2 regions of the Brevundimonas sp. CURTG3B2_SDJG genome follow, and region 1 is predicted to be linked to the other one. Evidence: riboswitches for the same ligand, from Rfam matches in the RefSeq annotation. Region 1 holds a riboswitch; the other holds the start of a gene.

Region 1 (8,740 bases):
TCGAGACGCAAGTCGTTCGAGAACCGGAGGCATAAGTCCGCGGTCAACCGGTCTACGGTCGCGGAGATTACTGTGGCCCCGCTGAGCAGAGCGTTCGCATTGTTCTCGGCATCGACAGGCTCCGGCAAACCAAATCGCTGCCCGTCGTCCTCGTCGGTAAGTGCGATCCCGTCCGGTGAAATCAATCGCCAGTGACAGCCAACTGCAAAGCCGGTGTCATCCTGGAGATCAAACGCCCAATCCGACTCCCGACGTTCAGCGCGGCATGGTCGTCCAACTGCCGCTGCTTCGAAGGCGAGTGCAAGGTCGTCCATAGAGCATCTCCAAGATGGGTCGGAGCCTACTGCATGAGCGTCTGCTTTCCACCCATCGCCGACATTCTGAAGGTCCACTCTCGTGAGCACACGACCTCGGCTTCCCCGCCTTGCCCCGCGCCGGCTTTTCCCCTATACGCGCCCGCTTTCCAGGGCTTCGGTCCCGGCGCGGAGTTCCAAAGGGTTCGGGAAGTCATCCCGGCCGCCGCTTCGGGAACCATCGTGGAACGGACTGAACCCGGTCCGATCCGCGCCGGCGTCCACAAGGGAGACCACCGCATGGCTCTTTACGAGCACACGGTCATGTCGCGCCAGGATATCTCCGCGCAGCAGGCCGAAGCGCTGAACGACACCATCAAGGCTCTGATCGAGGAAAACGGCGGCGCGTCGCCAAGATCGAGTACTGGGGTCTGCGCAACCTGACCTACCGGGTCAAGAAGAACCGCAAGGCGCACTATTCGCTGCTCGCGATCGACGCCCCCGCGGCCGCCATGGCCGAGGTCGAGCGTCAGCTGTCGATCAACGAAGACGTGCTGCGCTGGCTGACGGTCCGCGTCGAGGAGCTCGACCTGGAGCTGTCGCCGCTGCTGGCCCGCCGCGAGCGTGAACGTGAGCGCGAGCGCGAGCGCGGTCCCCGCGACGACGCCGCCGCCGAAGCCGCCTTCTAAGGAACCCGGAACATGACCGACACCACCGCCCCGATCCCGGGCGCGCCGGCCGGCTCCGGCCCGGCCCGCCGCCCGTTCTACCGCCGCCGCAAGGTGTGCCCGTTCTCCGGCCCGAACGCGCCGAAGATCGACTACAAGGACGTCAAGCTGCTGCAGCGCTACATCAGCGAACGCGGCAAGATCGTCCCGTCGCGCATCACGGCCGTCTCCCAGAAGAAGCAGCGCGAACTGGCCAAGGCCATCAAGCGCGCCCGCTACCTGGCCCTCCTGCCCTACGTGGTGAAGTAAGATGAAGGTCGTTCTGCTGGAACGCGTCGATAACCTCGGCGCCATCGGCGACGTCGTCACTGTCAAGGACGGCTTCGCCCGCAACTTCCTTCTGCCGCGCGACAAGGCCCGCCGGGCCACCGCCGCCAACCTGAAGGCCTTCGAACTCGACCGCGCCGCCATCGAGCAGCGCAACGAGAAGAACAAGGCCGAAGCGCAGAAGATCGCCGACAAGATCGACGGCCAGACCTACGTCATGATCCGCCAGGCGGGCGAGACCGGTCAGCTGTACGGTTCGGTCGCCGGCCGCGACGTCGCCGAGGCCGTCCAGGCCGAAGGCGGCAAGGTCGAGCGCTCGCAGGTCGTGCTCAACACCGCGATCAAGACGCTGGGCGTCCACGACGTGCTGGTCCGCCTGCACGCCGAGGTCTCGGCCACGGTCAAGATCAACGTGGCGCGTTCGGCCGAAGAAGCCGAGCGCCAGGCCCGCGGCGAGGACGTGATCAAGTCGCCTACGACGCCGACCGTGAAGTCGCCGCCGAACAGGCCGCGGACATGGTCGCCGGCGGCGCCGGCCAACAGGAAGGCCTCGGAACCGAGGCTTGATCTGATCGTCCTCCAAGACGAACCGTCGACGGCGGCGCGGATCCCTCCGCGCCGCCGTTTCGTTCCGGGACCCTGGCGCGTCAGGAAAGGAGAGTAGGTCCCCGTCTCGCCCGGCGTAGGATGCCGCAACGCCGGAGAGACGCCATGATCGACCGCCTGTTCGCCCCGCTCGTCGCCCTGGCGGCCCTGGCCGCCTGCGCCGGCGCCCCCGAACCCAAGATGACGGTCGAGGAGTTCCTGGCCCTCAACCAGCAGGTCAACCGAAACTCCGCCGCCCACCTGCAGCCCGACACCCGACGGATGGTGAAGGCCGGGGAAGACGCCGTCGTCGCCGTCCGCGAAGCTCAGGACGCGGCGCGGCGCGCGGGGCATCGCCCGCCGAACTGCCTGCCCGACACGCAGGCGCTGACGTCGAACGACATCGTCGCGGCGCTCGACGCGCTGGAGATGCCGGCGGAGCTTCGGGCGACCGAGACCCTGGAGGATGCGCTGCTGACTTGGGCCGAGCGGACCTATCCCTGTTTCGGCTAGGCTGGTCACGCCGCATCCGTTGAGGATCGGTGGTTTCACCAACGCGCGTCATGGCCGGGCTTGTCCCGGCCATCCATAAACGCCTTCCGGAGGCGAAGCGCCGCGGTTGAGCCAAGCTGGCGCCAGTCGGAGATCCTCGATGGCCGGGACAAGCCCGGCCATGACGGGTGGGACGATGATATTTTTATGTCGGTCCCTTGACGGTGTTCTGCTGCACCGCAATATCTGAACCGGCTCATCGAGACCGGCTGAGGGAAAAGGCCCTTGGACGCCGGGGCAACCTGCGGACCTCCGTAAGGTGCCAACTCCTTCGGGACCCTTCCCCGGGTCGCGGCAGATGAGAGGACCGGCGAAGCCCGGAATCCCTCTTTTTGTCACCGAAGCGGTTCCCGATCGAGCGGGAGACGACCATGCGTGACCTCACGCCTCATTCCCCGACCGTCCTCGCCGCCGGCATGCGCGCCCGGCGCACCGGCCCCATGCGATGTCGACGTTCGCTGTAACCGGCTGACCCTCTGCCGGCGACGTCGCGACCTGACTTCAACAAAACCGCAAAGCCCCATCGGCGATCGCTGCGCGCGACGCCGCGCGGCCCTCTGCGTCTCATCGAGAACAAGAAAATGATCCGCACCTCTCTCCGCATCGCCCTGTTCGCCGCCGCCTCGGCCCCGGCCCTGCTGGCCGGCGCCGCCGTCGCCCAGAGCCCTTCCCTTCCGGCCGCGCCCCAGGAGGAAACCACCGTCATCGACGAAGTGGTGGTCACCGGCACCCGCGCGCCCAACCGCTCGCGCCTGGACACCCTAGCCCCCGTCGACGTGGTCACCGCCGAGGACCTGCAGAACCGCGGCACCACCGAACTGGCCGCCGCCCTCGCCCAGGCCGTGCCGTCGCTCACCTTCCAGCGTCCGGCGGTCGTCGACGGCACCGACTCCATCCGCCCCGCCACCCTGCGCGGCCTGTCGCCCGACCAGACCCTGGTCCTAGTCAACAGCACGCGGCGCCACGCCTCGGCCCTGGTCAACGTCAACGGTTCGGTCGGACGCGGCTCGGCGGCGGTCGACCTGAACACCATCCCCTCAGGCGCCCTGGAGCGCGTCGAAGTGCTGCGCGACGGGGCGTCGGCCCAGTACGGCTCGGACGCCATCGCCGGCGTGGTGAACCTGCGCCTGCGCGAGGCGGACAGCGGCGGCGGCGCGACGCTCACGCTTGGCCAGTACTATACGACCGTCGACACCGCCCGCGCGGGCGGCGGACATCGAGGATGGCGGGACCCTGACCGCCTCGGCCTGGCAGGGCTTCCGGCTGGGGTCCGAGGGCTTCCTGACCCTGAGCGCGGAGTACCTTCAGCGGGACCCGACCAACCGCTCGGACCTGGATCCGCGCGTGACGCCCGCCGCAGTCACCGCCCGCTTCGGCGATCCCGAGGTCGAGCAGTGGACCGTGTTCGCCAACGCCGGCGCGCCGCTGGGTAATGGGTGGGAAGCCTACGGCTGGGCCGGCTATCAGGACCGCGACAGCGAAAGCGCCGCCTTCCCGCGTCTGGCCAATAACACCAACAACGTCCCGGCCATCTATCCGAACGGCTTCCTGCCCAAGATCGCCATCAACTCGCAGGACGTGTCGCTGGCGGGAGGGCTGCGCGGGTCCGTCGGCGGCTGGGACGCGGACGTGAACCTGGTCTACGGCCGCAACGCCCTGGATTTCCGGACGGAGGATTCGCTGAACGCCACCTATGGCGCCGCCTCGCCGACCAGTTTCGATTCCGGCTCGCTGATCTACGACCAGCTGGTCCTGGGCGCGGATTTCACGCGGCAGTTCGAGGTCGGCCTTTACGCCCCCCTGAACGTCGCAGTGGGCCTGGAGGCCCGCCGCGAGACCTATGAGATCCAGGCTGGCCAGCCCGAATCCTGGAACCGCGGTCCGCTGGGCGGGAACACGGCGCTGGCGGGCGGCGCCCAGGGCTTCGTCGGCTTCCAGCCCTCCAACGAAGTGGACGAGGACCGCACCGCCGTCGGCGTCTATGTCGACGTCGAGGCCCCCGTAACGGAGCAGTTCACCATCGCCGGCGCCGTCCGCTTCGAGGACTATTCCGACTTCGGGAACTCGACTACGGGCAAGATCTCGGCGCGCTACGACTTCACGCCGTCCTTCGCCCTCAGGGGTTCGGTCTCGACCGGCTTCCGGGCGCCGTCGCTGCAGCAGTCCTACTTCACCTCGACCGCCTCGGTGATCCAGAACGGCGCGGTGGTGGAGACCGGCACCTTCCCGGCCACCAGCCCGGTCGCGCGGCTGCTGGGCGGCCAGCCGCTGGATGCCGAAACCTCGACCAACTACACGCTCGGCGCCGTGTTCCGCTTCGGCGACTTCGACCTGACGATCGACGCCTATCAGATCGACATCGAGGACCAGATCGTTCTGTCGGAACTGTTGGCGGGCCGCAACTCCGCCGGCGTGATCGTCAACCCGGCGGTGGCCGCCATTCTGGACCCGTTGGGCATCCAGGCCGCGCGCTTCTTCGTCAACGGGGTCGAGACGAGCACCCAGGGGATCGACGTGGTCGGCCGCTATCGCCTGAACACCGAGACCTACGGCGACTGGGACTTCACGGTCGCCGCCAACGTCAACGACGTCTCGGTCGACCGCTTCCCGACCTCGACCTCCACCCTGCCCTCGCCGCCGCCGCTGTTCAGCCGCCAGCGCATCCTGACCATCGAGGAGGGCACGCCCGACACCAAGGTCTCGGCCAACGCCGACTGGAGCTATGGGCGCTGGGGCCTGACCGCCCGGACGACCTACTACGCCAGCGTGCTGCAGCCCGGGTCGACCGCGGCGGGCGACTACTCCACCGGCGACAAGACCGTGTTCGACTTCGAAGGCCGGTTCCAGCCCAACGATCGGATCACCCTGGCCCTGGGCGTCGACAACGCCTTCGACGAATACCCGGACGCCGTGCCCGAGACGCTGAACAGCAACGGCGTGCTGGGCTTCCCATACTACTCGCCGTTCGGCTTCAACGGGCGCTTCGTCTACGCCCGCGTCGGTTTGAACTGGTGAGTGGAGGCGGCGCGGGCGGCCCCTCCCCCGCCCGCGCCGCCGACCGTTGTTTCGCCGCAAACTTCGCGGCAAGCTGAGCCGTTCGAGGGAGAGGTCTTCATGCGTGCGGTCGTCGTCGCGGTTCTCGCCGCCTGTCTGTTCGCCGGTTCGGCCTCGGCCCAGTCAGGAATGACGCTGGACGATTTCGTCACCCGGGCGAACCGGATCCCGATGAACCCCTCGGCCATGCTGCGGCCGGACACCCACCGGCTGAAGGGGCGAGGCCGAGCGGGCCTTCCGCACGGTCGGAGGCGAGATCGACGCAGCGCGCGCCGCCGGCCGGACGCCGCCCGCCTGCCCGCCCGAGCGGATCAACCTCAACATTCCTCAGTTCCTGGCTCATCTGAACGGCATCCCGCAGGCGCGCCGCCAGCGGATGAGCGTCACCGACGGCGTCCGCGCCTGGATGGCGTCGCGCTATCCCTGCGCGAGCTGAGCCGTTAACTGATCCGTCAGCGGAATTTCGGCCGCATCCACAGGCGCAGGATTCTGTCCCCGCCGAAGGATACGACCGAGCATGACGTAGCTTGGGCGCATGGGGCATGAGATGACCCCGATGAACGCCTTCGCCCCCGTCAGCTTCCCGTCCCCGATGGATCCCGGCTCCGTCCCCTCCCTGCCCCACAATCTGGAGGCGGAACAGGCGCTGCTGGGCTCGCTCATGTTCGACAACGCCGTCTTCGAACGGCTCAGCGACCGCCTGCGCGGCAGCCATTTCTACGAGCCCTTCCACCAGCGACTCTACGACGCGATCGAGGACCACATCCGCCAGGGCATGCTGGCCGAGCCGACCATCCTGATGGAGCGCTTCAAGCAGGACCCGGCCTTCCAGGAGTTCGGCGGCCTGCGCTACCTGGCCGACCTGGTCGACCGGGCCCCGCCGGCGGCCAATGCGCCGGACTACGCCCGGGTGGTTTACGACCTGGCGCTGCGCCGCGACCTGATCCGCATCGGCGGCGAGATCATCAAGGAGGCGCCCCAGCCCGAGACCGCGGCCATCGACCAGATCGAGAGCGCCGAGCAGCAGCTCTACACCCTGGCCGAGACCGGCAAGCCGTCATCGGGCTTCGTCAGCTTCAGCCACGCCCTCAGCGGCGCGGTGCAGATGGCCGCCGAGGCCTATCAGCGCGACGGCAAGCTGGCCGGCCTGGCGACCAACCTGGACGACCTGGACCAGAAGCTGGGCGGCCTGCATCCGTCCGACCTGCTGATCCTCGCGGGCCGTCCGTCGATGGGCAAGACGGCGCTTGCCACCAACATCGCCTTCAACGTCGCCCGCAATTACCGCTGGGAGCCGACGCCGGAGGGCCGCAAGACGGTGAGCGGCGGCGTGGTCGCCTTCTACTCGCTGGAAATGAGCGCCGAACAGCTGGCCATGCGGATCCTGGCCGACGCCTCGGGCGTGTCCTCGGACAAGCTGCGCAAGGGCGAGATCAACGCCTCGGACTTCGGCAAGATCCGCGAGGCGGCGGTCGAGATCGGCGAGAGCCCGCTGTTCATCGACGCCACCGGCGGCCTGTCGATCTCCAAGCTGGCCGCCGCGCGCGCCGGCTGAAGCGCCAGGACCACGGCCTGGACCTGATCATCGTCGACTACCTTCAGCTGGTGACCACCGGCGAGGGCAACAGCCAGAAGAACCGCGTGCAAGAGGTCTCCGAGATCACCGGCGGCCTGAAGGCCCTGGCCAAGGAGCTGTCGGTGCCGATCATCGCCCTGTCGCAGCTCTCGCGTCAGGTCGAACAGCGCGAGGACAAGCGGCCCCAGCTGTCGGATCTGCGGGAATCGGGCTCGATCGAACAGGACGCCGACTGCGTCATGTTCGTGTACCGCGAAAGCTACTACCTGGGCCGCGCCGAGCCTCGCGAAGGCTCGCCCGAACACCTGCAGTGGCAGGAGGACATGGATCGCCTGCGCAACCAGGCCGAGGTGGTCATCGGCAAGCAGCGTCACGGCCCCATCGGCATCGTCAAGCTGAGCTTCGACGCCGACACGACCAAGTTCGGCAACCTGGCTCACGGGAACCGCTACGACAGCTACGGCGACTGATCCGCGCAGGGCGCGTCCCGGCCCTTGCCCCGAGATTGACACAATCCGGCCCGTCGGAGATAGGCTTGGGCGTTAACCTGTTCCGGGAGGGGACAGGCCTGGGGGATTACCTATGCGAGTTCTCGTCTGCGCGCTCGGCGCGCTGTCCCTGGCCGCGTGCGCGACGACGCCCGTGCCCAACGCCCGTCCGCTGAACGACGGCCAGATCGCGGCGATGGGGCCGACAACCTTCGCCGTGTCGGAAGACAACCACGGCGTGGGCAAGACCTGGTTCGCCCAGGACAGCTCCGCCGCCGGCGCCAGCTACGGCCTGATCGGGGCGCTGGTCTCGGCCACCCTGGACGCCATCGTCAACTCCTTCCCCGCCCGCCGGGCCACCCAGGCCGCCGACGAGATCGCCGAGGTGATGCCGGTCGACGCGCTGAACGCCTCGCTGGCCGAACATTTCCGACGCCAGATCGACGCGGACGGCGGCCCGGGCGTGGTCGTCGCCGACGTCTCGACCGTTCAGAAGCTGACCGCGCCGGGGGTCGTCAACGATGCGGTGGAGGTCGCCGCCTCCTATCGCCTGTCGGAGGACGCCACCACCCTGCAGGTGATCGTGTCGCTGAGCTATCAGAACCCAGAAATTCCCTACGCCACGCCCTACGCCTTCGAGGGGTCGCCGCCGAAGACCGAGCTGACCGGGCCGACGTACCGGAACACCTTCACCTACTCCTCGCGCCAGCTGCCCGTGCCGGTGCTCACGCCCGAGCTGCGCGAGCGCCTGATCGCCTCGGTCCAGGACAGCGCCCGCGACGAGTCCGGCGCCCTGCCGGCCGAAGGCACCGACGCCTTCAAGCAGATGACCAAGGAGATCGAGCAGGCCACCGACGACAACCTGACCAAGGGCGAGATCGCGATCTTCCTGACCCGCGAGTGGATCAAGGACAACGGCGCTCTCCTGCGCGCCGAGGTCGACAACGCCCACGCCCTGATCGCGCGCTACGCACTGATCGACCTGAACCGCACCGCCGTTCCCAGCCTGGAAGGTCAGGACGAACTGGTCGAGACCCTGGCGGACGGACGCACCGTGCGCCGCATCGGCTCGGGCGTCCTGGCCGGGTCCTATGTCTCGTCGCCGTCCGAGGTCGCGGCCTTCACGACCTACGGCAACACCATGAGCATCGCCCGGGCCCACACCGAACGGATGGAAGAGCTCCGCTCGGCCGCCCG
Region 2 (4,615 bases), on a different contig from region 1:
CGGCCTTCAGCTCGATGTAGTCGTAGTCGGCCGCATCCGGCGCGTTGACGTAGAGATAGGCGATCACGCCCAGGTCCAGGTTGAAGCCGCCGGCTTCCGGCCGCCAGCCGCCATAGAAGTCGACCTCGGCGTCGGTGTCGTCGCCGAAGTCGACGTTGGAGGCCCAGGCGCCAGCGTAGAAGCTGCCGTAGGTCACGTCCACGCCGCCTTGGACGGCGACGTTTTCGTCGGTCTGGCTGAAGCCGCGGAACACGTAGTCGCTCGTGACCCCGACGTTCCAGGCCACGTCGGCCTCCTGGGCCGAGGCGGTCGTGGCGGCGGCGAGGGCGGCCAGGGCGGCCGCGCAGGCGAAGGCGAGTCTCTTCATCGGTATCCCCTGTTGTTTCGATGTCGGCACGCGAACGCTGGGCCGGACGCGAAAGGGAGGCTCCGCGTCCGGCGGTACTGATGTCCTAGACGGCTTCCAGCGCCTCCCCGTGCAGGTGGGCGTCCAGCCCCTCCTCCTCGGCGGCCGCGCTGACGCGCAGGCCGGTGGTGAACTTGCAGATCACCAGGATGACGAAGGTGCCGATCGCGCTGTAGCCGATGGTCCAGCCCAGGCCGATCAGCTGGGTCATGACGTTGGCCCCTTCGGACAGGCTGTTGATCGCGGTGGTGGCGAACAGCCCGGTCAGCAGGGCGCCCGCCAGGCCGCCCGCGCCATGGATGCCGAAGGCGTCCAGGCTGTCGTCGTAGCGCAGCAGCTTCTTGATCCAGACCGACGCGGCGTAGCAGACCGGGCCGGCGATCAGGCCGATGATCACCGCGCCCTTGGGATCGACGAAGCCGGCGGCCGGGGTGATGGCCACCAGGCCCGCGACCACGCCCGACAGCATGCCGATCAGCGAGATCTTCTTCTTCTCCAGCACCTCGACCAGCTTCCACGACAGGGCGGCGGCCGCGGCGGCCAGGATGGTGTTGATCAGGGCCACGCCGGCCAAGGCGTTGGCGCCGCCGGCCGAGCCCGCGTTGAAGCCGATCCAGCCGACCAGCAGCAGCGAGGCGCCGATCATGGTCAGCACCGGATTGTGCGGGTTGATCGGCTCCTTGCCGTAGCCCTTGCGGGCCCCGAGGAAGAGGGCGCAGACCAGACCGGCGACGCCGGAGTTGACGTGCACCACCGCCCCGCCGGCGAAGTCCAGCACCCCGGCCGAACCCAGGAAGCCGCCGCCCCACACCCAGTGGGCGATCGGGGCGTAGACCAGGAGCGACCACAGCGCCGTGAACAGCAGCAGGCCGGTGTACTTCAGGCGTTCGGCGAAGGCGCCGGTGACCAGGGCCGGGGTGATGATGGCGAAGGTCAGTTGGAACGACAGGAAGACGAATTCGGGAATGCCCGGCAGCAGGCTGTGCGCCGTCTCCATCCCCACGCCGTTCAGGAAGACGGCGTCGAAACCGCCGACATACTGGTTGAGGAGGTCCGCGGCGTGGCCGCCGAAGGCCCCGGCCTTGCCGAAGGCGATGCTGTAGCCGGCGACGAACCAGACCAGGGTCGCCACGGCGAACACGCCGACCGACTGGGTGATGGTGGCGATGACGTTCTTGCGGCGGACCATGCCGCCATAGAACAGGGCCAGGCCCGGCAGGGTCATCAACAGGACCAGGGCCGTCGACGTCGCCAGCCAGGCCGTTCCGGCGCCGTCCAGCGCCAGGGGAACCTGGTGAGCCAGAAGCGAAGGCGGCGCGGCCGGCGCGGCGACGGCCGCGCTCGCGAAAGCGGTTGCGAAGAGGGCCAGGCCGGTGGCGAGGCTGCTGCGAAGTCGAGTCATCTCAATCCCCCAAGGATGTCTTTACGCAGTTGCGAACTGTTTACCGCATCTGCGAAATGCGCAAGTGGGCGGACGATGATTTATGATATTTTGTTGCTGAAATGCAGGAACTCGCGCGCATATGGGTCCGTTTTCACCAATACAGCCCGAATCGCCGGTTGAAATTCGCCGACTTCGAAGCGGAACCGCAATTCGCACTCGCAGCATTCTTGAGGGGTTGACGCATCCCGGCGGGTTCGTCACGGTAAGGGCACTCATCAAGACCGGCTGAGGGATAGGCCCTTTGACGCCGGGGCAACCTTCCAGTGATCCACCCGATCCTGGAGATGGTGCCAACTCCTGCGAGGTCCCTCAGAAAGGGCCGCGAGAGATGAGTGAAGCGACGGTCCCTCGCGTTCGGGACCGGCCGACTTCACGGGTCTGTCACGCCGGATTTGGTCGTCCCCGCAGGTTTCGATGATCGAGACCTGGAGCGGACGTTGGCGTCCAAAGACTGGCAGATCGACGAAGCGCCCGGACGGGACGTTGTCGCCCCCATCCCCGAGGATTTCCGGCTGGAGTCCGGCGAGCGGCTGAGCGCGTCCACGATCACGGGCCGCCTGCATGGACCGGAACAGGGCCCGCTGATCGTCGTCGCCGGCGGCATCTCCAGCGGACGTTTCGCCGCGCGCTGGTGGTCGTGGGCGGTGCGGCCCGGCGGCGCCGTCGATCTGGAGCGGGTGCGGGTGCTGGCCTTCGACCTGGCGCCGGGCAAGGCCGAACCGACCGTGACCATCACCACCACCGACCAAGCCCGTCTGCTGGCGCTGCTGCTGGACGCCCTGGGCGAGACGCGGATCGACGCCTTCGCCGGCGCCTCGTACGGCGGCTGCATCGGCCTGGCTTTCGCCGCGGCCTATCCCGAGCGGATCGGCGAACTGATCGTCATCTCCGCGGCGCACCGCGCCCACCCGTCGGCCACGGCCTGGCGCGGGGGTGCAACGCCGCCTGCTGGCCTTCGCCCGCGACTGCGGCCGCGAGGCGGAGGGCGTCGCCCTGGCCCGCGAGCTGGCCATGACCACCTACCGCACCGCCGACGAGTTCGACTGGCGTTTCGCCGGGACCCCGCCGGCCGCGCGGGCGACCCTTATCCGGTCTGCGACTACCTGATCTCGCGCGGCGCCGACTACGCCGAGGCGACCTCGGCCGCGCGCTGGATCGCTCTGTCGGACTCGCTGGACCGCCACGCGGTCCAGCCCGAGGCCATCCGCTGCCCGCTGACGCTCCTGGGCTTCACCACCGACCGCCTGGTGCCGATCGAGGACCTGCGCGAGCTGGCCGGCCGGGCGCCCGCCCTGCGCCGCTTCACCGAGGCCCCCTCGATCTTCGGCCACGACGCCTTCCTGAAGGAACGCGAGGCGGTCGCCCAGGCGCTGCACGCCGCCCTTTCTCCCCTGTACGCCCGCCCCTCGGAGCTCGCCGCATGACCGCCCCCTCCAACTGTCGCCCCTGTACGACCGCCGCGCGTCACGGGGTGAACGCCGACCCGACGCACGGCGCGGTGATCCCGCCGCTCTACCTGTCGTCGAACTACAGCTTCGACGGCCTGGATGGGAAACGGCGCTACGACTACACGCGCTCGGGCAATCCGACCCGCGACGTGCTGGGCGAGACCCTGGCCGAGCTGGAAGGCGGCTGCGGCGCGGTGGTGACGGCGACCGGAATGGCCGCGGTCGATCTGGCCCTCTTCTCGCTCGAGCCCGGCGATCTGCTGATCGCCCCCCACGACCTCTACGGCGGCACGCACCGGCTGCTGTGCGCCCGCGCCCGCCGCGGCCATTTCGAGGTCGCCTTCGTCGACCAGAACGACCGTGGAGTCCTGGACGCGGCCTTCGCCCGCGGACCCAAGCTGATCCTGATAGAGACCCCGTCCAATCCCCTGATGCGGGTGGTCGATGTCGCCGACATCTGCGCCCGCGCGCATGCCGTCGGGTGCAAGGCCGCGGTGGACAACACCTTCCTGTCGCCGGCGCTGCAGACCCCTCTCGCCCTGGGCGCCGACCTGGTGATCCACTCGACCACCAAATACATCAACGGCCACTCCGACGTGGTCGGCGGTTGCGTGGTGGCCAAGGATCCGGCCGACTTGGAGCAGCTGACCTGGTGGGCCAACTGCCTGGGCGTCACCGGCTCGCCGTTCGACGCCTGGCTGACCCTGCGCGGCGTTCGCACCCTGTTCGCCCGCGTCGAGCGCCAGCAGGCCTCGGCGGGGCGCGTCGCTGAATGGCTGGAGGCGCATCCGGCCGTGCGCAAGGTCAACTACCCGGGCCTGAAGAGCCATCCGGGGCATGAGATCGCCGCCCGGCAGCAGGCGGGCTTCGGCGCCATGCTGAGCTTCGAGCTGGAGGGCGGCCTGGACGCCGCGCGCGCCTTCGCCGACACGCTGCAGGTCTTCACCCTGGCGGAATCGCTGGGCGGCGTGGAGAGCCTGGTCGCCCACCCGGCCCTGATGACCCATGCGGCGATGACGCCCGAGGCCCGGACCGTGGCCGGCATCACCGACGGCCTGCTGCGCCTGTCGATCGGCCTGGAGCATCCCGAGGACCTGCTGGCGGACCTGTCGGCCGCCCTCGACGCGGCGCTGGACGTCACCGCGTCGACGGCCGAAGCCGCCTGAAGGACGCCGTCATGACCGCCCTTCCCCTGTCCGTCTCCATCCCCGGCTCTCCCCGAGGCCGCCGCCCACGCCGACGAGCCCGTGGCCCTGCTGCAGCTCGATGCGACCGACGCCGATCGAAGCCGCCTCGGCGGTCTATCGCGAAGTCCGG

Evidence for each region. A riboswitch is a leader RNA that binds a small molecule or an ion and turns the genes downstream of it on or off. The one in region 1 is predicted to bind S-adenosylmethionine.
Region 2: linked by a shared signal. The riboswitch ahead of AC2W7C_RS12370 (alpha/beta fold hydrolase) and the one ahead of AC2W7C_RS08680 (TonB-dependent receptor plug domain-containing protein) in region 1 are both predicted to bind S-adenosylmethionine.

What each region holds. Positions count from the first base shown of each region.
Region 1 covers NZ_JBNFOJ010000103.1:451-9,190, reverse strand. The annotation lists gene AC2W7C_RS08705 (hypothetical protein) at 1-314, opposite strand, end outside; partial or broken gene rpsF (30S ribosomal protein S6) at 594-982, shown strand; gene rpsR (30S ribosomal protein S18) at 995-1,270, shown strand; partial or broken gene rplI (50S ribosomal protein L9) at 1,272-1,855, shown strand; gene AC2W7C_RS08685 (hypothetical protein) at 2,000-2,386, shown strand; SAM riboswitch class I at 2,619-2,730, shown strand; gene AC2W7C_RS08680 (TonB-dependent receptor plug domain-containing protein) at 3,007-3,858, shown strand; gene AC2W7C_RS08675 (TonB-dependent receptor plug domain-containing protein) at 3,770-5,440, shown strand; partial or broken gene AC2W7C_RS08670 (replicative DNA helicase) at 6,036-7,525, shown strand; gene AC2W7C_RS08665 (hypothetical protein) at 7,638-8,740, shown strand, end outside.
Region 2 covers NZ_JBNFOJ010000182.1:16-4,630, reverse strand. The annotation lists gene AC2W7C_RS12380 (TorF family putative porin) at 1-367, opposite strand, end outside; gene AC2W7C_RS12375 (ammonium transporter) at 453-1,808, opposite strand; SAM riboswitch class I at 2,060-2,185, shown strand; gene AC2W7C_RS12370 (alpha/beta fold hydrolase) at 2,288-3,274, shown strand; gene metB (cystathionine gamma-synthase) at 3,271-4,464, shown strand.